Regions from separate parts of the Lysinibacillus sp. FSL P4-0201 genome, predicted to be linked through region 3. Evidence: riboswitches for the same ligand, from Rfam matches in the RefSeq annotation. Region 3 holds a riboswitch; each other region holds the start of a gene.
What was found. Region 3 has a riboswitch for S-adenosylmethionine ahead of metA (homoserine O-succinyltransferase). Riboswitches for the same ligand answer to the same signal wherever they lie in the genome.
Positions count from the first base shown of each region.

Region 1: linked by a shared signal. The riboswitch ahead of MKY76_RS08505 (YezD family protein) and the one ahead of metA (homoserine O-succinyltransferase) in region 3 are both predicted to bind S-adenosylmethionine.
Region 2: linked by a shared signal. The riboswitch ahead of MKY76_RS02705 (MetQ/NlpA family ABC transporter substrate-binding protein) and the one ahead of metA (homoserine O-succinyltransferase) in region 3 are both predicted to bind S-adenosylmethionine.

Region 1 covers NZ_CP151995.1:1,743,201-1,750,907, reverse strand. Annotated here, with positions in the region: gene MKY76_RS08530 (formate--tetrahydrofolate ligase) at 326-2,005, opposite strand; gene MKY76_RS08525 (cold-shock protein) at 2,219-2,419, shown strand; gene MKY76_RS08520 (amphi-Trp domain-containing protein) at 2,565-2,843, shown strand; gene MKY76_RS08515 (VOC family protein) at 3,207-3,992, opposite strand; gene MKY76_RS08510 (flavin reductase family protein) at 4,142-4,627, shown strand; gene MKY76_RS08505 (YezD family protein) at 4,718-4,873, opposite strand; SAM riboswitch class I at 4,945-5,040, opposite strand; gene MKY76_RS08500 (heparan-alpha-glucosaminide N-acetyltransferase domain-containing protein) at 5,211-6,305, opposite strand; gene MKY76_RS08495 (TetR/AcrR family transcriptional regulator) at 6,289-6,891, opposite strand; gene MKY76_RS08490 (phosphopantothenoylcysteine decarboxylase) at 6,994-7,668, opposite strand.
Region 2 covers NZ_CP151995.1:546,950-554,656, reverse strand. Annotated here, with positions in the region: gene MKY76_RS02730 (amino acid permease) at 1-1,305, opposite strand, end outside; gene MKY76_RS02725 (PucR family transcriptional regulator ligand-binding domain-containing protein) at 1,539-3,107, shown strand; gene MKY76_RS02720 (carbon-nitrogen family hydrolase) at 3,160-3,954, opposite strand; gene MKY76_RS02715 (pyridoxal phosphate-dependent aminotransferase) at 4,051-5,220, shown strand; gene MKY76_RS02710 (PPC domain-containing DNA-binding protein) at 5,263-5,766, opposite strand; SAM riboswitch class I at 5,889-5,993, shown strand; gene MKY76_RS02705 (MetQ/NlpA family ABC transporter substrate-binding protein) at 6,082-6,912, shown strand; gene MKY76_RS02700 (ATP-binding cassette domain-containing protein) at 7,020-7,707, shown strand, end outside.
Region 3 covers NZ_CP151995.1:2,484,787-2,492,493, forward strand. Annotated here, with positions in the region: gene MKY76_RS12395 (Ger(x)C family spore germination protein) at 1-4, shown strand, start outside; gene MKY76_RS12400 (hypothetical protein) at 9-242, shown strand; gene MKY76_RS12405 (endospore germination permease) at 274-1,422, shown strand; gene metA (homoserine O-succinyltransferase) at 1,462-2,397, opposite strand; SAM riboswitch class I at 2,521-2,632, opposite strand; gene MKY76_RS12415 (nucleotide excision repair endonuclease) at 2,836-3,207, shown strand; gene MKY76_RS12420 (hypothetical protein) at 3,262-3,648, opposite strand; gene MKY76_RS12425 (TrmB family transcriptional regulator) at 3,671-4,453, opposite strand; gene MKY76_RS12430 (TSUP family transporter) at 4,579-5,349, shown strand; gene panF (sodium/pantothenate symporter) at 5,390-6,835, opposite strand; gene MKY76_RS12440 (YhdT family protein) at 6,835-7,098, opposite strand; gene MKY76_RS12445 (short-chain dehydrogenase) at 7,352-7,707, opposite strand, start outside.

The sequences.
Region 1 (7,707 bases), 740 kb from region 3:
TCGTTGTAAAAACCCGCTCTATCTTTCCAATATCAGAGAACTATTGATAAAAAATACCAAACACATTTATATAAGGAAAGTTCTCGTGATTTTTGTGCAACATAAAAAAGATCCTAGTTTTCACTAGAATCTTAAAATCGTTTAAAAAAAATTAATTTTTGTGAATTTTTACTCAAGAGGTGGATGAAGGAATCATCCGAAATTTTACTTTTATACCATATTTGCATTGTAGATAGACGATGAATTGGGTCACTTCTTACGAACCATGTTTACCCATTATCAATAAAAAAGCTGCCCATTTAAGTAGGCAGCTTTTAATATTCTGTTAAAACAATCCTACCGCATGTCCTTCGTTATCGACATTCATACGTAGCGCAGCTGGTGCTTTTGGAAGTCCTGGCATTGTCATAATATCGCCAGTTAGACAAACTAAGAAGCCTGCACCAAGCTTTGGAATAACTTCGCGAATTGTGATGGTAAAGCCTTCTGGACGACCAAGTAAACTTGGTTGGTCTGATAAAGAATACTGGGTTTTCGCCATACAAATTGGAAGGGAGTCCCAACCAAATTTTTCGATTTGGGCAATTTGTTTTTTGGCTTGGTCTGTAAATTGCACATCTTTCCCGCCATATACCTTTTGCACAATCGTACGTACCTTTTCTTCAATTGACTCTGTTACATCATATAAAGGAGAGAAGTTGTTTTCTTCCTCTAGCACAGCTAGTACTTGCTCAGCTAAGGCTAGACCACCTTTACCGCCCTCTTCCCAGACATTCGTACGGGCAATGCGAACATGATTTTCTTGACACCAGTTCAGAACGGCTTCTAGCTCAGCCTCTGTGTCCGTGATAAAACGATTTAAGGCAATAATTGGTTCAACGCCAAATGTACGAACTGTATCTACATGTTTAGCTAAATTCTCAATCCCTTGTAGAAGTGCTTCCACATTTTCGCCTACAAGCGCTGTTTTCGGTACACCACCATGCATTTTTAAGGCACGAATTGTCGCTACAATGACAACTGCGCTTGGTTTAAAGCCTCCCTTACGCGCTTTAATGTTCATGAATTTTTCAGCACCTAAATCAGAGCCGAAGCCCGCTTCTGTCACCACAATATCAGCTAGCTTACGAGCGGTTTGTGTCGCCATAATGGAATTACAGCCGTGGGCAATATTCGCAAATGGACCACCATGGATAATAGCAGGTGTTCCCTCTAATGTTTGAACTAGGTTTGGCTTAAAGGCATCTTTTAATAATAGTGTTAAGGCACCCTCTACCTGTAAATCACGTACAAAGACAGGCTCACGCTCGAAAGTATAGCCAATCACGATACTAGCGATGCGCTCACGTAAATCCTCAATGCTTGTTGCTAAACAGAATACCGCCATAATTTCAGAGGCAACCGTTATATCAAAGCCGTCCTCGCGCGGCATGCCTTGAACAGGACCACCTAATCCCACCACTACCTTACGAAGGGCACGATCATTTAAGTCCATGACACGCTTCCAAATAATGCGTCGTGGATCAATGTTAAGTGTATTTCCTTGGTGGATATGATTATCAATAAATGCGGATAAAGCATTGTTAGCTGTTGTAATCGCATGAAGGTCGCCAGTAAAATGTAAATTAATATCCTCCATTGGTATAACTTGTGCGTAACCTCCGCCAGTTGCGCCACCTTTTACGCCCATGACTGGACCTAATGATGGTTCACGTAATGCGACCATCACCTTCTTATCTAATTGATGAAGGGCATCTGCTAGTCCAACAGTCACAGTCGACTTTCCTTCACCAGCTGGGGTTGGACTAATAGCTGATACTAATACTACCTTTGCATCCTCGCCCTGAGCAGTAATTTTTAATGGGTCGATCTTTGCTTTGTAGCGTCCATACTGCTCAAGAGCATCCTCTGGAATACCCGCAGCATTGGCAATTTCCGTAATAGGTTTGATCACTGCTTGACTAGCGATTTCTAAATCTGATAATGGTTGATTTTTCGTTGTCATTTGGCATCCTACTTTCTATGTTGTTCATTTCCATTATAGTCTTAATTGTGAAAAAAAAGAAAGCCAGATATGCAAGCATTTCGTCAATCAATTGACTTATTTGTTCAATTCCTGTATGTTCTAAGAGAAAATGCAATTTTTTCACATTTTCTCAATGAGTGCACCATTTATTTAACTTTATTTTACATTCAAGCGCATTGGAGGCGAATGCTTATGCAACAGGGGATCGTAAAGTGGTTCAATAATGAAAAAGGTTATGGCTTTATTGAATGTGATGATGGCGAAGATGTATTTGTTCATTTTACGGGCATCCAGGAGGAAGGCTTCCGTACACTTGAAGAAGGTCAAAAGGTTTCATTTGATGTTGTGGAAGGCAATCGTGGACCCCAAGCATCAAATGTTGTAAAACTATAAGCGTAATGGGACTATCCGTGTAGTTCCAGATTAGCAGCGGATTAGGAAATGCATCGTTTCCTTCATCCGCTTTTTGTATTGTTTTATAAGCTGAATGCCCCCTCCATGTTATAATAGAAGTAACAATACGTAAGGAGGGATTTCGATGCAAAAACAAAATAAACCCATGACTGAAGTTATTTTGAAGCATAAAGAACGACAAAGTGTAGCAGAATTTGCAGCAACACTGGAAACGATTGCAAAAAAGCTTAAAGAAAATGGTGAATTCACTTTTGTTCAAGACACAGAGCCAACAGTTGTCAGCCCAAGTGAACAGCTCAAAATCGAATACTCCTATACAAAAAAGGGCGACAAGCATTCATTTGAAATTGAATTTGATTGGTATACAGGTACAGAAACACCGAGAAAAATGACAATTGAATAATAATTGGCAACGAAAATCCACTTCTCTGATGAAGTGGATTTTTCCATATTGTTGAATTAAAGATCATGTCACTAGCTAAAACTTTTTTTAGCAAGGTTGGGGTGATTTCGCTCCAGGGTCTCCTCTGTAACGCTAAATCCACAGGAAAGCAAGTAGCCAGCATCAGAAATTCTATTGATGGTTTTTCAATACTTATGTAAAGAGGCTGGAGCAACAGTGTTTCAGCCCATAAAAATACCGAGCTATCCACTAAAACGCTTACGAAGTGTTTTGGAATAGTTCGGTTTTTTTATCATGTTTGTTAATTTAAAGATTATTCAGCTTTATGAAGGTCCCAGTTAGTTATGGCCCAGCCTTTTCTCATTATCGATTTATCCAATAAAAAGCACCAGGGCAAACTAAAGTTTCCTTTGTTCGTTTAGGATCCTTTAATGTCACACCAAATGGTCCCTCTTTGACATGACCAAGTGTCATTGTCATCGCGCTCTCTTCCTCATAGAAATCTAAGCGCATATTCGGTAGCTGTAGTGACAAATACTGCTCATGTTGCGTAGGCACTGGTAGCTGTAACACCTCTTGCCACAGCTTAACTGTTGCCTGCATGTCCTTGACGTAGAATTGGACGGATTCCATCGTTATAGCCTGTTTGACATCAATGGCACCACTTGCCTTTAATTGAACCAAACGCTCTTCATCTTCCTCCGCCCATTCAATCAAAAATGGAAAATCAATTGGCAGATCTGGCTTACCAAAATGCAGTAGCTTCCATTCTACCACAGTGCCATCTGGTCTTGTTCTGCTACATGCATCTGGTCCATATACTTCATAGCCCAATGCTCGCAAGCGTCGACCCTCTTCCTCAATATTTTTTGTGCGCAGAGCAATTCGAGAAAATCCCTGGCGCTCTTGATCACGTTTAAACGTATAATGTAGGGAATATGGGTATTGTGCCGCTTGCTCAAATAAATCACGATCATAGATAGCAATTTGTTCAATATAGCTTAAGCCAAAGTAGCTTAACGTATTATAAGTCCCCCACATCGTGTGCTGCCCACCATTCACTGTATGGACATTTCGTTTATTGAAGAAAACCTTTATATTTTCTGGTGATTCCACTTGATGAACCAAATGATCAAAATATAAAGTCATGGCCATTCCCCTTTCTTTCCCCATTACCTTTACCTGTATGTTTGATTAGTTTAAAATTTACTCAAGAAAAGGAGTTACTAGTAGGATATGAAAAAAAGTTTCGTTTACCTACAAACTCCGTTCACTAATTTCATAAAGAGGTGATTTGAATGACAGATTTAGTAGCTGCTTTTAAATTGGCATTAGGTAATTATCCTACAGGTGTAACAGTTGTCACGACATGTCATGACACAAAACCGATTGGCTTAACCGTCAATTCCTTTGCATCTGTTTCAATCGACCCGCTCCTTATTTTATGGTCACTCGATAAAAAATCTCAGCTCCATCCTTATTTCACGACTGCGCCAAATTTTGCGGTCAATATTTTAGCGAGTGATCAAGAGCATTTATGTACACTATTTGCCAGTAAAATCCCTGATCGCTTTGCACAAGCAAAATGGTCAACTTCCTCTTTAGGACTACCGATTTTACATGATACAGCAGCTAATTTACAATGTAAAACATTTCAGCAAATCGATGCTGGCGACCATACCATTTTTATTGGGCAGGTCGTAGACATTACAAATGCTCAAAAAGAGCCTTTGCTTTATCATCGCCGTCATATCGGTCCCATACCAAAAAGCTTTTATAGCTAGCCTTTACACAAAAAAAGGGCCACTTGTAAGCACAGGAAATCCTTCATGCTTATAGGTGGCCGTTTGACATAAGTTCTACTGAAATCATTGTTATTTTTTCTGCGGAAATCTCTGCTTTTCAAGCCTATTAATTTGCACAATCACACCATCTTGAATCGTAATATGCACTTCACCAAATTCAAGATTTTGAATCGCCTTCGCAATTGCCTCTAGTTTCTTATCATCTACTTTTACTGACTGAGCCATACGAAACACCCCTTCTTTCTTATTCCTTATTGTTCATAAAGAGGCCAACGCATCAAACTGATTGATAGCCCCTCCTATCTCTCAGACACCATCTGTTGGATTTGGCACCTGTTTTTCGGTTGCCGAGGCTTCATTGGGCCAAGTCCCTCCACCTCTCTTGATAAGAGTACTGCGTTTCTTGAAAATAATTCTATAATTCCGCTATAGGAATGTCAATACAAAATATTAGAAAACCTAGTTGAATACTATGCAATATGTCGTTTAGATTAAAAGACTCCCTAAACCTAAAGTATTTTATGCCTAGTCAGTGAGAAATAGATGGCAATCCATTAATTTATTACGAGCTCCATTTCCTCATTATGAATTCAAGTGGGCCTCGATGATGTTTAGCCCTCCACCATACAGAAACAAAGACACATCCTAAAAAGTAACAGCAGGCATACAGCATGGAAAAAGCAAGTGTTTGGTTCTCCAGCTTTTGGCAAACAATTAGTATTCCAATGCCTATAAAAACATGGCCAACATAATGCGTTAAAGACATTTGTCCTGTTAATATGAAAGATTGAATAACTTTATTTTTACATGTCTCTACAAGATAGATGGAGCCAACAATGATGACAATAGCCGAAGCCGAATTAGATAGGACATACATCATATTCGGTGGAATCGGTCCTGTATCAAATAAATACAATGCACTCTCTACATCTAATAAATGAATGGTTGTCATCTTAATGAATAACGTTGAACAAGTCTCAGTCATGATGACTAACAATAAACCTATCACCAGTAAGTTTTTTCTTAATGTATGATTTGTTAAATCTAATGTGCCCACTACCATACCTATCAGAAAGAAGCAAATCCAGGGGAATAGTGGATGATAGCCATTAAACATCAAATTTCTTATAAATCCTGCTGGTGTCCAAAAATCAAGATACTCTAGTAGCACATATGTTGGATGCCAACCAGCAAGGTAACTAAATTGAATTTGAAGCCATTGTGAAAGGATGAGGATGACACCGATTATGAACATCATCCTTTTCTGAGATTGGGCAATCAAACATGCGGCAACAAACATATACACGCCATAATAATGTAATATATCTCCTGTCCAACCGACCGCATATAGTACTATCCCTATCACGAATAACAAAAATGACCTCTTCCACAAAGTAAGTCGATTCTCGCGAAGAAGCATTGGGTCCTTAGTCTCTCTAGCGTGACGAGTCATTAAAGCTGTCCCTATTCCTGCTAGCATGACAAATACGGCCGAAGCACGTCCCTCGAAAAGATGTTGGAAGGCAATTAACCATGTTGAACCATTCGTTGTAGAACCTGTTATGACGCCAAAATTGACAATGAACATGCCAAGCATGGCGAGAGCTCTTGCAAAATCAAGACCTTCAATGCGCCGATCATCATTTCTTTTTGTCATCTTTGCCCCCTTGGATAGCGCTATGTACAGCCTCCTTCCAAATAGCCCTATAGTTCAATTGGTTGCCTGTTAACATGAAATTACCGATATTATCATAGACGAGGGCTAGCATCTGTGCCTTCGCTTCTATATGTGGAGTATCCTCTAGCACGCCTAGCTGTACGCCATATCGTAGGATAGCAACAAAGCTCGTTAAAAAGCTGGTTTCTAGCTCTACTAATTGTCTTTTATAGTTTTCATCGCGGGCCGCTAATAGTACATATTGATTAAATATTTTATTAAAATAAGGGTCCTTGTCCTGTGCCTCAATAGATTTATAGCCTAGCTTAAGTAATTCCTCCTTAAAATTAGCAGAAGAAAGCTCTTTATAATCCACAGCGACATCATGTTGAATTTCTTTGTACAATTCATCAAATATGAAAGCGATTAATTGATCTTTTGATTGAAAATAATAGTAAATGGCTGGTTTTGAAATACCGACCTCTGTAGCAATCATTGCTAAGCTTGTTTTTTCAAATCCATTTTCCGCAAACATCCCATAAGCAATTTCTATAATTTTGTGAAAAGTTTGTTCTTTATTTCCCATTATTACCCTCCTTTTTTACCGACCGTTAAGTAAATATTATAGGATGCTAACCTTTTAGACAAGAAAAAACTGTGTAGAAATATTTCTCTACACAGTTCACATTTATTGATTTTGTAAATACATCATTAAAGCTTCTGCTGTTTTTTGCTTACCCATTACTTTAAGAGGCTGTCCATCAGCAGGTACAATCCAATGAGGTTCATCCCCCCCATATAAAGACTGAGAGCTATTTGCTACCATAAATTGTGCATTGGCTGTTTCCATACGCAGTCTGGCACGAGCTAACAAGAATTCCTCATCATTCGTTGCTTCGAGTTTAAAGCCTACTAACGTTACATTCGGTTGCCATCCCTTAATTTGACCTAATACTTTTGGTGCTTTTTTAAAATGAATAATAGGTGGTTCGTCAGAAGGCATTTTCCCCGTTTCCTCCATTAAATTACCTGATTGATCATATACTTTGTCAATGACCCAATCAGAGCCCGCAGCCGCCATAATGACGATATCGACATGTTGTTGTTGAACTGCATGACGCACCTTTTGTCCTAAATCCTCTATGCCTTCAAATTGTATCAATGTCATATCATTTTGGTTTTCTGGAAGCTGTGCAAAGTAACCATGCATGTATACTACGTTAGCGCCAGCAGCCAGCGCCGCCTCTGCTAAATAACACCCCATTGTGCCTTTTGATAAATTCGTATGACCTCGTACACGATCCCATTTTTCAAGTGTTCCCCCACTTGTAATGAGTACGGTTTTGCCCTGTAATGTCCCCATACACTCACCTATTTTCTGAAATATATACAAATACTATTT
Region 2 (7,707 bases), 1.9 Mb from region 3:
CACAATAACGCATGTAAATAAAATTTGTGAGCGCATAGACTCTATAAAGAACATCGCAATGAGTAATGCTGTTGTTGCTACTATTGTTAAATATGTTAAATATGGAAATAGCCACATTTTCACCTTTAATAGCTCTGGATTTTCTTGCTCAATCTTCCGTCGCATTCTTAACTGTGAAAAGGCAATGATTAAATAAAGAATCAACGTAATAGCACTACAAGAACTTAATAAAAACATAAATACTTTATCTGGCGACACATAGTTCATAATGACCGCAATATATGAGAAAAATGTTGCGGCAAGTATGGCATTAACAGGTGCACCATTTTTATTTAATTTTAAAAATGCCTTTGGTGCTTCTCCTTTTTCCGCTAAAGAAAATACCATTCTTGATGTAGCATATAGTGCTGAATTTAGGCATGATAATACAGCTGTTAAAACAACAAAATTCATAATTTGTGCGGCTGCAGGAATACCAATATAATCAAGTACCGCTACATAAGGACTTGTTAAAATATCTGAGGAATGCCAAGGCAATAGCGTCACTACAACTGCAATAGAGCCTACATAGAAAATTAAAATACGCCAAGTAATAGAATTGGTAGCTTTTGTGACAGCGGCTAACGGTTCATCCGATTCACCAGCAGCAATCGCAACGATTTCTGTCCCCATAAATGAAAAAATAACGATAACGACACCCATTAGAACAGCGCCAAAACCATTTGGCAAAAAACCACCCTGTTCAACTAAATTGGTCATACCAACAGCATTAAAGTTTGGAGCAATACCAAAGATAATAAAAGCACCAAGACCTAGAAAAACGACTATACTTGCAACCTTAATAAGAGAGAACCAATACTCAAACTCACCAAAAGCTTTGACAGAAAGAACATTTGTTAATGTAAGTGCTACAGTTAATAACAGACTTAAAAGCCATAAAGGAATCCCATCGTACCAATATTGAATAATGGCAGCTGCTGCTGTTGCCTCTAAAGCAATGGCAATCACCCAGAAAAACCAGTACAACCATCCAATCATAAAACCTGCCCACGGACCAATGGCTTCATGTGCATAGTGAGCAAACGATCCACTCGTTGGATTGACTGCCGCCATCTCACCTAGCATACGCATAACTAATACAACGATAATTCCTGCAAATATATACGATAAAATTGCCCCTGGACCAGCTAGGTTAATGACCGAGCCACTCCCCATAAATAGTCCAGCACCGATTACACCGGCAATCGCAATCATCGTCATATGCCGCTTCTTTAATCCTCTTTGTAAATGCGTTTGTTGCCCCATATCTGTCACCTCTTTTAGTAGATTGCTTGATCGCTTACAAAAATCTTACATCTTTCATAACGTTGAAGTAATAGACAAACTGTAAAATTCTATACTTTTGTTTTATACATAATGTAAAATAGACTAAATATTCTTAAAATAATTTTTAAACGATTTTATGAGTAAATTCTCAGCACCAAGCAGAAATTATTGAATTCTAACCACTGACACGCATGTCAAAAGGAGGGGCAAAAATGAGCCCATTTCAACTAAAAGTACTAGACGTTTTACAGAATAAATATTTTCAAAATGCAGAGGTAGTTGCAGGTCATGAGGGATTAACAAGGAGCGTTAAATGGGCACATGTACTAGAAATCATACATGTTGATAATTTTTTAGTTGGTGAAGAGTTAGTATTAACTACAGGGCTTAGTCTCCAACATAGTATTGAGGACTTTGTATCCTTTATAGAAGCCATCATTCAAAAAAATTGTGCAGCCCTTTGTATTGAATATGGCACCTCTATTCAAGCAGTACCTGAAGCGATTTTAACACTTGCCAACCGCCACCAGTTTCCTATTATTGTTTTCCATGAAGCAGTTCCTTTTGTTCGTATTACACAGGATTTACATAGTCAAATTATCAATCAGCAATATCTATTGATTTCTTCACTAGAAGCTTACTCACAAACATTGAACAAAAATGCAGTATTGGGACAAAATACGGACGATATTTTACAAAATATGTTTAATGAATTGAAAATACAAATTATGTTTTCCATTAAGGGAAGAGAACCTGTCTTTTTCCCGAATATGGCTCATAAAAAGCGGCAGCAATTCCTAACATTGAATACATCGTCTCAGCAATTTAAACATGAGCCTATTTTTCTATTTGATCAACATTATGCTGATTTATCAATTTATCGAGAAGATGGGCTTTTCTCCGAATTTGAATTATTAATATTAGATCGCACGGCAACAGCGTTGGCACAGCTTTTAATGCGAGAGTTCTATATTGAGGAAAAAAAGAATATTGAGGATGCTTCGATTTTAGCTGATTGGATTGATCAAAAACTATCTAAGGAGGAAATCTATAAATTTATCGTTACACATTATACTAACTATACACAATCCAGTGGCACTGTCTTTATTTTGGCTTCTCCTAATACGTTGACAAAGGCACAGGAGGATGTAGTCTATAGTAAGCTTTATTATCGTAATCTCTTTGAGCAACATGGCTTTATTCCATTTTTATTTGAAAGAAAAAGCTATGTTATTTTTATTTTACTGCATACAAAAGATAGTAAAGCCATTCGTGATATGTTAAACAACATGTTTTCCTCTTTGGTCAAAACTGAATTTTATAAAAAGCAGCAGGCACAAGGTTATCAGATAGCTATTGGGAAGGTCGTTTGTGATGTGGATGAAATTCCTAAAAGCTATCAAACTGCACTGGAAACCTTATATATTTGTCGAAAAGTACAAACGTCCTCGTTCTTTTATGATGATCTGCATTTATATCATTTAATCTATAAATTACAAATGCAGGTGGATTTACAGGAAGTGATTTACGACTATTTACAGCCCGTTATTGAATACGATGAAAAATATAATAGTAAGCTTCTCGAAACATTGCAGGTGTATTTACAAACAAATGGCTCTAAACAGCAAACAGCGAATCAATTGTTTATTGTTCGTCAAACACTCTATCACCGCTTAAAAAAGCTTGAAAGTTTACTTGGTAAAAATTTTATGAACGGGCATAACCGCATTACACTTGAATTTATGCTACTAGCCAATTCATTAATCGAGGATAAGAGCTAGAAAAAAGTTGGCACGCTTAAAAGGTTAACTCCCCTCCTAAGCGTGCCCTTTATTACCCTTTCACAACTACATCGTGATACAATCCAGGTCTACGATCATCGTAAACAGGAATTCTTCCACGTACTTCATCGACAATAGAAAAGTCTACATCGATCACTGCTACTTCCTCGTCCTCAGCACCTACCCATAATACTTCTCCCCAAGGCTGAATAATCATAGACTGCCCATTAAAATTTTCTACCTTTTTCGAAATACGATTTACTGCAATGACAAAGCATTGATTTTCAATTGCACGAGCCTGTAGCAACGTTTTCCAATGGTCAATCCTTGGAGTTGGCCACTGCGCTGGTACAAATAATACCTTTGCTCCTTGTAATGCATGTGCACGTAACCATTCTGGGAAGCGAATATCATAGCAAATGACACCAGCAGCTTCAATATCATCTAAAGCAAAACGATTCATTTCATCCCCTGCTTCCAAGTAAAGATGCTCGTCCATTAAACGGAAAAGATGTGCCTTGCTATATTCCCCAACAAGTTCTCCATTACGATCAAAGGTATACATCGTATTATAAAATTTATCGCCTTTCTTTGTTGAAACAGAGCCCCCTACAATATGTACATCAAGTTCCTTAGCAAGTTTAGCCAAAAAGGTCTTTGTCCGCTCACCATTGATATCTGCTAGCTCAGGCAGTTTCTCTAAAGCATAGCCTGTATTCCACATTTCAGGTAACACTATGATTTCTGCCCTATTTTTTGCAGCTTCACGAATCTTATCCTCGGCACGTTCAAAATTTTCTTCAACTTTGCCAAAGCCAACATTTAATTGAATACAACCGATTTTCATCTCTATTCCTCCTCTAGACAATTAACAGAAAAAGTAATACTATTTGCTTCATATTCTTCAATAATAATTATTATATTCTGAAAAAGGTGATCATGCATGGAATTCTCTAAAAAACTACAGCAACTACCCACTCAATTTTTTGCAGCACTCGTTCAAAAAGTAAACTTGGCTCTAGAAGAAGGGCGTGATGTCATTAACCTTGGGCAAGGAAATCCCGATCAGCCAACGCCTATTCACATCATTCAAGCATTACAGGAAGCAGCTGAAAATCCTCAAAACCACAAATATTCACCTTTTAGAGGTCTCGCTGAATTACGCCAAGCTGCTGCGGACTTTTATCTACGTGAATATCAGGTAGAACTAAATCCAGATACAGAGGTAGCGATTCTTGGTGGAACAAAAATTGGTCTAGTTGAGCTACCTTTAGCTGTGTTAAACCCTGGTGACACGATGCTCTTACCAGATCCTGGCTATCCAGATTACCTATCAGGTGTTGTACTAGGAGACGTCAATTTTGAAGTAATGCCCCTTTTTGCTGAAAATGATTTCTTACCTGATTATCATGCATTACCTGATGAAGTGAAAGAAAAAGCAAAGCTTCTTTACTTAAATTACCCGAACAACCCTACAGGTGGTACAGCATCACTTGCGTTTTTTGAAGAGACCATTCGCTTTGCGAAGGAGCACAATATTATCGTATCACATGATTTTGCTTATGGGGCAATAGGATTTGACGGTAATAAACCAGTTAGCTTCCTTCAAGCAAAGGGTGCAAAAGAAGTAGGAGTTGAAATGTATACATTATCGAAAACCTATAATATGGCTGGCTGGCGTATAGGCTTCGCTGTAGGGAATGCCGAGATTATTGCTGCTATTAATCTAATTCAGGATCATCTGTTTTGTAGTCAATTCCCTGCCATTCAACAAGCCGCAGCAGTAGCACTGACGGCTTCCCAACAATGTGCGGATGAACTACGAGCTACTTATGAGCGTCGCCGCAATGTACTCATTGAAGAAGCTCGAAGAATTGGCTGGCATGTTACGGCTCCAAAAGGCTCCTTCTTCGCATGGCTCCCTGTACCACTAGGCTATACAAGTGAACAGTTTGCTGATCTTTTGCTCGAAAAAGCTGATATCGCTGTAGCAGCAGGTAATGGCTTCGGTCAATATGGTGAAGGCTATGTACGCGTAGGATTGCTGGTTAGTGAGGAGCGCTTACATGAAGCAATCCATAGAATCGAGCAATTACAATTGTTTAAAAGATAATGACGCCGTATCCTGTAGCTATCCCTAGCTACAGGATTATTACTATTTTTCAATTTTCCTTGGTTGCCCTAAACCATTTTCTAATGGATAAAATTGAACATGACCTGTTTCATCATCCCATTTTCGAATATGTTGAATCCCTTGTACCTCTGCCAACACGATGTCAGCAGTAATAACAGGGTTGCCCCCTTTTATTAAATGCCCACCTGATACAACACCCCATTGATCGCTCATAGAACCATGGAAATGTGTCTCATATCCACCATCTCGCTTACACACCACACCTGAACCTTGAATAAATTCTAATGGTCCCTCTTTTTCAATCACATCACTAAAACGAACTTGAATTTGAGCTGTTGCATCTGGCACTAAATAAACAAAGCTGCTTTTTTGAAAGCTGCCAATACAGCTTACAATTGTTGCTGACTCTATGCTATTCTCTTCGCAAAGCGCTTCAATCCCTTCAATGATATCTGTTCCCGTTAGAAAACGAGCACTAATAACCTTACCAAATGAACCTATACCATAATTAACTCTTACAGACATTGTTATCCCTCTTTTGCGTCGAAATATTATAATTATATAAAAAATTTAAAAATTATTTATTGACTTACTATACCCTATAAATTATATTAGTTCTATCGGAATTACAAAAAAATATTATAAATCTCTTATCAAGAGTAGCTGAGGGACTGGCCCTATGAAGCTCGGCAACCTCCTTTTTATAGGAAGGTGCTAAATCCTGCAAACGATCTTCGTTTGATAGATAAGAGAGGACATCTTTTCATGAGCCTCTCTTAATTTGTAAGAGAGTTTTTTTATTTTCAAAAAACCGATAAAAACAATCTTGGAGGTATTTTCATGAAAAAGAAAAATAAATTTTTAGTAGGTTTAGCAAGTTTAACATTAGTAGCAGCTTTAGCAGGCTGTGGCTCTAAAGAAGATAGTAAAAGCCAAGCTGAAGGAATTGATGAAAAGAAAATCGTTGTAGGCGTCACTTCTGGTCCACACGAAGAAATTGCAGAAGTAGCCGCTAAAGTAGCAAAAGAAAATGGGCTAGAAGTAGAACTAAAATCATTTTCTGACTATGTTTTACCTAATACATCCTTAGCTGAAGGTGATCTTGATGCGAACAGCTATCAACACGAGCCTTTCCTAGATACATTTAATAAAGACCATGATACAGATTTAGTACCAGTGGGCAAGACGATTTTAAATCCAATGGGTATCTACTCAGAAAAATATAAATCCTTTGATGACATTCCTGACGGTGCAACGTTTGGCTTACCAAATGACCCAACGAATGGAGCACGTGCCCTCTTTGTTTTACAGGAAGCTGGCTATATTAAGTTAAAAGAGGGTGCAGACTTAACAGCCTCGATCCGTGATGTAGAAGAAAACAAAAAGAATTTAAAATTCATTGAATTAGAGGCAGCTCAAATTCCTAAACAACTTAGTGAAGTAGATGTAGCAGCTATTAATACAAACTTTGCACTAGAGGCTGGCATTAACCCTAAAGATGACTCTATTTTATTGGAATCTACTGATTCTCCATACGTGAACTATATTGTTGTACGTGCTGAAAATGAAAATGATCCAACAATTAAAAAGTTCGTTGAGGCTTACCAATCTGACGAAGTGCGTCAATTCATCGAAGAGGAATTCAAAGGTTCTGTAATCCCTAGCTGGTAATATGTTCAGAAAGCTTCTATAAAGCCGAAGAATCTGCTGAAATTCCCCAATGGGAAGACGAGCAGATTCTTGCTTTTTAGAAGGTTGAGAAAGGAGCAAACAATCGCATGATTCAATTACAAAATATCTCAAAAGAATTTAAATCGAAAAAAGGCATCATAAAAGCTGTGGATGGCATCAACCTTCACGTAAAAAGGGGACAAATTCATGGTGTAATCGGCTATAGTGGTGCTGGTAAAAGTACACTCATTCGTTGCGTTAATCTACTAGAACGTCCTACAGCAGGAAAAGTAGTGATAGACAATGTAGACATTACGACCCTTTCTCTTCACGAATTACGTCAAACACGCCAAAAAATCGGGATGATCTTCCAGCACTTTAATCTCTTAAAAACAGCAACAGTTTACAATAATATTGCAGTTCCCTTAAAGCTACTAGGCTATAAAGAGGCGGAAGTAAAAAACCGAGTAGCTAAGTATGCTGAAATTGTCGGTTTAACAGATAAACTAGATAGTTACCCAAATCAACTTTCAGGTGGTCAAAAACAGCGTGTGGCTATTGCACGTGCCTTAGCACAGGAACCAGAGATTTTACTTAGTGACGAAGCAACAAGTGCACTTGATCCTGAGACAACGGAAGCCATTCTTGAATTGTTGTTAAAAATTAATCGTGAATTAGGCATTACGATTCTGCTCATCACACATGAAATGAATGTAATTCAAAAAATTTGCGATGAGGTTTCTGTTCTAGAATCAGGGAAAGTTGTGGAATTTGGCACAGCGATTGAACTTTTTG
Region 3 (7,707 bases):
GTAATGAGATGGTACTAGCAGTAGCTATCTTGATTATTGCAATCATTGTTGCTCTTGTTTTTATTCCAAAGCTAAAAAAGCAACAGGATAGAAAAGCCATTATTGTATTCTCCTTTTTGCTATTTATTGGAACGGCTTTAAATATGGGGATTGCCCTTAAAATCCATATTCCTAGCCCATTAGATTTGATTACCTTTATCTTCACACCGATTAGGGATTACATTGTGTCATTCACAAAATAGAAAGATGGACTGAGAAACGGAGGGTAGCTTGATGGAAAAAGAGATAATTAGTTCAAGACAGTTTACAATCGTTACCTTTCTCTATTCTATCGGTACAGCGATTTTAATTATCCCTTCGAGTATTACTGGTGCCGCTAAGCAAGATGCTTGGATAGCGGCAAGCATTGGTGTTCTGCTCAGTTTACTGGTTCTAAAATTATTTTTAACACTGGCCAATCAAACACCGTCCCTAAACTTTATCGAGGCCAATGAAAAAATTCTTGGGCGTTTTTTCGGGAAAATCACAGCGATTTGTTTCCTGATTATGACCTTTCTTTCGGCTGGAGAATTACTTTATTTTATCGGTATTTTCATGAAAACGGAAGTTATGCCAGAGACACCGACATTAGCATTTGCCCTACTGTTCAGTATCCTTATTATGTATGCCGCTTATTTAGGGATTGAGACCTTTGCCCGTTCGGCAGAAATCCTCTTCCCATTGTTTATCTTTATTTTTATTTTTTTCGTCATTAGTATTACCCCTCAAATTACATTTGAGAATATTCAGCCTCTACTAGAAGCGACCAAAGCATCTATGTTTTATAGTATTGCACGCTTTATGAGTATCTTTTCCTTTCCATTAATTGTATTATTGATGCTCTATCCTACTGGCGTCAATGTACAGCCGTCTGCACAGAAAGGGCTATATATTGGGGCAATCCTTGGCGGAATCGTCTTAGTTACGTTGATTGTCCTATCAATTCTTGTATTAGGTCCTGAAAACACTGCATCAAGGACATTTCCTAGCTATGCCTTAGCGCAAAGAATATCTATAGGGAATTTTTTACAGCGCATTGAAATCATTATGGCATTTATGTGGATTACGTCTATATATATTCGTACATTTATGTATTTCTATACGACCGTTGTTGGCCTCGCACAAATTTTAAAGATCAAGGATCATCGCCCACTCATTATACCGATGGGGATAATTGTTATTGGACTTTCTCAAATTGTTCATCCAGATATTGTGCATTCTACTAATTATAATAATGAAATTTGGCCAATCTTTTCCTTTATTTTCACCATTTTATTACCTATACTTTTGTTGATTGTGGTAGTTATTCGCAATCGTAAATCCAAGGCTCAAAATAACGAAACACCTCAGCAGGAAACAGAAAATGACAATCAAAAAGTCTAATTTCTTCTAAGCTAGAAAAGAAATTAGACTTTTTATTAATTAAATATGATATTCGATTTCATCTACAAAATCCCATTCATATGGTGTTTCTTGGTAAACATAGTAGTTCAACCAGTTAGAGAATAATAGATGCGTATGGGCACGCCATGTATTCATCGGCACTTGTGTCGGATCGTCATTCGGGAAGTAGTTTACAGGAACGGCGATATCTATGCCCTTCGCCACATCGCGACTGTATTCATCGGCTAGCGTTGTCGCATCATACTCTAGATGCCCCGTAATCATAATATTTTTATTATCTTTTGATTGTACAATAAATACCCCAGCATCCTCTGAATAGGATAATAATCGTAGATCTGGATGATTGCGAACCTCGTCAATCGAAACAGATGTATAGCGTGAATGGGGCGCAGTAAATAAATCACTAAAGCCACGTACCAAATCTACAGTTAAATCTGTAATCACATGGGAATAGACGCCTGAGCATTTAGCAGAAAGCTCAACCTTCCCAATGCCATAATGATGATACAATGCAGCCTGTGCCCCCCAACATATATGTAGCACGGATGTCACATTCTTTTTAGACCAATCCATAATTTCTGAAATTTCCTGCCAATAGTTGACCTCTTCAAAAGCCATTTTTTCTACTGGCGCACCAGTTATAATCATACCATCATAGCGTCGGTGTCGAATCTGATTGAACGTTGTGTAGAAAAGCTGCAAATGGGATTTACTCACATTTTTAGACTCGTGTGTGGCTGTATTCAAAAAGGTAATATTGACTTGTAATGGTGTATTCCCCAATAAACGTAATAATTGGAGCTCTGTTTTTTCTTTTTCAGGCATTAAATTTAATATTAATATATTTAATGGACGGATTTGCTGTGTTTTCGCACGATCTTCTTCCATGACGAAGATTTTTTCCTCACGTAAATGTTCTCCAGCTGGTAAATTTTTCGGAATATTAATTGGCATCTTGCTTTCCCCTCTCTATAATCACTCTCTTTTAGCAAATCTTGCTTGCGTAGGATGCAACGAAATTAAAAAATCCTCCTCATTCCATACGAGATAGAATGAGAAGGATTTTTTTCACGTCCACTCTTATCTCTCAAAGGAAAAAATCCTTTGCTGGAATTAGCACCTTTCTAACAATTGTTAGAGGTTGCTGAAGCGTCATCGGGCCAAATCCCTCAGCTTCTCTTGATAAGATTATTTAATTATCTTGAATTGTAACACGAACTAGTTAGAATATCAATAATTCATAGAATATTTTGTGATTCACGCGCATGTTTCTCGGTCATTTGATGTACACTAAGCTTGCTATCTGTGGGGTTTCTACATTTAAAATTTATGGTAAACATGCCGTAATTATGTTACCATATACTTTTAGTAAGAGAGAGGAACGTGAATAGTTTGATTAAAATTGAATTTCCAAAACCAGATCTAGTAATCCGTCAACGTGAACAAGATTTAAAACCAGGTGATGTGCCGATCACACCTTACTTTGGTTTTATTGACTTCCATAAAATCACACGAGATAAAGGCGGCATTTTCTTATTCTATAATGACAAGAATGAGCTATTGTTTGTTGGGAAAGCACGTAAAATTCGTCAACGTATTAAAAAACATTTCGAGGATAATGTATCTCCGATGAAAAACCATCGTGATGAAGTGTTCAAAATTGAAGTCTATGAAGTAGAAGATCCAATGGAACGTGAAATTTACGAAACATATGCGATTAATACTTTCCGCTCTAAATATAACGTAGACAAAGTCTTTTATTAGACATCACGTAAAGAAACCGAAATCTCATTTCTAAAGGGATTTCGGTTTCTTTTATCACATAATGGTCATACGATCAATTGGCGTACTCTGACCGTTAATTCGCAAATCAATGGTATCCAGCTCAGGATTCTTGACGGTGACTTTAAAAACATAGGGTTGTGCCTCTTTCCTTTGCTCGCTGCCTTCTTCTAACTGGATAATAAGCCTATTTCCCTCAGCTGTAATACTTGCCAATACATTCCCTTTTGAATAATAAACAAGGTAATATGGAGCATCCTTTTCATGCAATAGTTGTATTCTGTCATTAGAAACGATATTTTTTTGGACATTATCTGGGACAACCGTTAGCTCATGAATCGTTGGTGGTTCGGTAGGTGGTGTAGCATTACAGGCTCCTAGCATTAGTAGGCTTATTAAACCTAGCAACACGAATTTTTTCAAGTTCCTCCCCTTCCTTATACGACTATTCTAAGAAAAAAGCTTTACGTTCCTTAGCAATCCAGTCTTCTAACTCCTGATCATCACGTTTTACTAACCGATTGATGAGCACATCATGCCATATATAATCCTCTAACAAATAAATATGAACTGGATCATTGGTGATAAAGGCCGTCTCTTGGGTAGATGGAGAATGACCATAAATCATTTCCTGACCATCTATCGATAAGATAAACCAATGCGGTGTAGACGCTTTTTTTGTATAATGTGTGGCTCTATGCTGGTCAATTGAGGCGAGATGCTCTCCTACATACAACGTAATGCCATGAACAGGAACATGCAGCGCCACCTCTTGCAAATCTTCACGTAAGGCATCATACATATCTTCCCACATCGACAGCATCACTTTTTTCTTCGCCTTCTTTAGAAGTGACTGACAATAGTTGATAATGGATTCCTTGCCCTTCAGCATGACCACTTTAGGCTCAGCTTCCTGTACTTTTTCCTCTAATTTCTCTAATTTCCCGCTTATAGACGTAAAATTCGACTCCCAGCGCTGTTGCATTTGCTGTAAGAACACAGACACAGGCATTGCCGAATAGGTCGTTTGTTCTGCGGTCTCTTCTTTTAACACGATGCCCTTTTCTACAAGGATATTTAAAATATCATACACTCTTGCACGTGGTATGCCAGAATTTTTACTAACCTGATAAGCACTGACATGACTTTGCTGAACAAGTGCCGTATAGGCCTTCGCTTCATATTCTGTAAAACCCATTTCTTTCAGCTGGGTGATTAATTCCTCCATGTAATCCCTCCATTATCTTTATTATAGGCTACCAATGTGAAGATTTGCCAATGAAAAAATGGGGTTTACAGCGCAAATAAAATTAGTTACTATTTCAGTAGTAACTAATTATAAAGAGGTGTCATATGTTGTTTGAAATCGATGTACATATTCTCATACTATTAATTTCTTTTGGATTTCTGGCGGCTTTTGTTGACTCAGTAGTGGGAGGGGGCGGTTTAATTTCACTACCAGCCTTACTATTTGTTGGGCTCAATCCAGCTGCTGCGGTTGCCACGAACAAACTAGCAGGAGCTATGGGCTCGCTCACTTCCTCTATTTCTTTCTATCGTTCTGGCCAGCTGGACATTCGCTCTGTCCTCAAATATTTTCCATCAGCATTTATCGGATCATTATGTGGTGCTTGGACTGTGCATCTGATTAATCCAGCATTACTAAAGCCATTAATGCTTGTTATGCTGGCGGCTGTTGGGGTATATACGATCCTTAAAAAGGATTGGGGTGCCGTCTCTACCGTAAAAAATCTATCTAAAAAACATTTATTTTTATTTATGCTGCTATTATTTGCTATTGGTTTTTATGATGGATTTCTTGGTCCTGGGACAGGGTCGTTTTTAATCTTTAGCTTCTTACTGGTAGGCTTTGATTTTTTAAAGGCGGCTGGTAATGCGAAGTTTTTAAATTTGGCGAGTAATGTGGCTGGTGTTTGTATGTTTGCTTACTTAGGTCAAATTCATTATGTTTATGGTCTAGTCATGGGCATTGCGCAAATTGGTGGGGCTATGCTTGGCTCACGGATGGCAATCAAGAAAGGAAGTGGCTTTGTCCGCACGCTATTTATTGTCGTTACAATGACATTACTTGCGAAAAATGCCTATGATTTTATGATGCATTAAAATAAACGCCACAGAATTTGAAATCTGTGGCGTTTTGGCGTTAAATCATAAGCTTTTCGTTTTTAAATTTATGACTAGTGGACAAACTGACAATCACAAAAATAAAGAAGGATGCGACAATTGGTATCGTGACTGTATGCATACCCAAGACAGAAGGATAAAACCGATCAATCATAATATACAACAACATGCCTGAAATCATTGACGCAATCGCTCCGTATTTATTCGCTTTTTTCCAATACAATCCTAAAACGACTGTCCAAATAAAGACAGCCTCTAGTCCACCGAAGGCAAATAAGTTCAACCACACTAATAAATCAGGTGGATTGAGTGCAAAGATGACAACGGCTAGGCCAATGACTGTTGTTACAATAAAGCTTGCACGCTTTATCTCTGCATCACTAGCTTTCGGCTTCATATAATTTAAATAGATGTCTTTGACAACTGTAGAGCTGACAAGCATTAGTAAAGCATTAACCGTAGACATTGTCGCAGCCATTGGTGCAGCTAAAACGATTCCTGCTAAAAATGGCGGTAATACCTTCAATGTCAGGAGCGGCATGACTTTATCACCAATCTCAATGCCCGGTAAGACAGGTCGGGCTAACACCCCAATTAAATGCATGCCAAACATGATTGTCCCTATGGCAATCGTGCCAATAAGAATCGCTTGATGCATACTTTTGGAATCCTTATAGCTCATCGCACGAACCGCAATTTGCGGAAGTCCTACAACCCCTACACCAATGAGAATCCAAAATGTTGAGACATACAGAGGCGTTAAATCTCCTTGTGCGCCAAATGGTGACACAAAGTCAGGATTTTCAGCGACCAGTGAGGCCATTATATTGTCGATGCCTCCACCTGCCACAATCGTGCCGATTAATAAAATAATTGTACCAATCACCATAATTGAACCTTGGACCGTATCTGTAAGTGCAACCGCACGAAAGCCTCCGATAATCACATATACTAACACGGAAATCGCAAAAATAAACAGTGCTGCTGTGTAGCTTAAGCCAGTTAATGACTCAATTAAGCGTGCACCCCCAACCCATTGAGCCATCATAGCCGAAAATAAGAAAACAATGATGCTAATGGCTGATAAAATAACAATGACATGGCTTTTGTAGCGTTCACGTAAAAAGTCGATTAACGTAATGGCCTGGTAACGACGAGCAATAATGGCGAATTTTTTCCCTAAAATCATGAGTACAAAATAACCTGCTGGTAGCTGAGCCATTGCCAGTAATACCCACCCAAGTCCTTTTGTATAGGCTACACCCGGTCCTCCGATAAAACTACTCGCACTGCCATATGTAGCAATCATCGTCATTGCAAGGATAAAACCACCCATTTCACGACCACCTAGGAAATACTCCTGCAGGAATGAATTAGAGGAGCGGACATGCTTATTGGCCCAAATACCGATTCCAAAAATAATAATTAAAAATAATAGCAATGGAAATACAACTTGCCAATGCATTAGCGATCCACCTCCTCATCATCGAATGGTACCTCTTTGAAAAAGAGTTTCATCACAATCCAGATAAGAAGGATCATAAAGCCTGTCCCAGCGATACAGCTATAGAAAAACCAGGCAGGAAAACCAAATACATACGTATAATTTCTTGGATCTCCTGAACCTAATCCATAGGCAAAGCCAAACCAAATCGCAAAGTTGACTAGGACGAGTCCAATTCCGATAAGCGCCTCTCGATGCGCTATTTTAAAGCGTTGATCTTTCACATGTAATCCCCCTAACCTACTCTATTTTACTGATATGTCGGTCTGATGGGAAGAGATGTGAGTAAATAAGGATAAGTTATATGGAAATGATTTTGTTATACTAAGTAAAAGGTAAGGAGAAGAAAGTTGCTTGATCCTGACGTTTTTCACACAAACCTAACTATCCCTCACAATTATGTAGACATCTACAACAAACTGATAATGGAGATAAGTAAAAACCTTCGTCCATCTAGTTAGACGAAGGTTAGTTAGTTTATAATGGTCGCTTTTCCCAAGGTTGTAGCGTCCCGACAATATGGATAGGTTGATCCTGTTGAATAGCAGCAACGACACCTTGCGATATTTCCTCATGCGTAAGCCATCTCGCATGACCTTCTTCCATCATAAAACCTAGCTGGATTTGCCTGTATTGCGAACGAGCAGGGAGCTTCAATTTCTCTTGGACTTCACTTAAATTCGCCTTACTCCCCAACACATGAAACAGTTTCCATTCCCCGTTATTCTCTATTGAAATTACATTGGAGATGTTCTCTAATGTAGTATCCGCATAGGAATGAATCCAAGCAACGACCAATTCAATGGGCCCATTATGCTCGAGCGTTTCTTCTA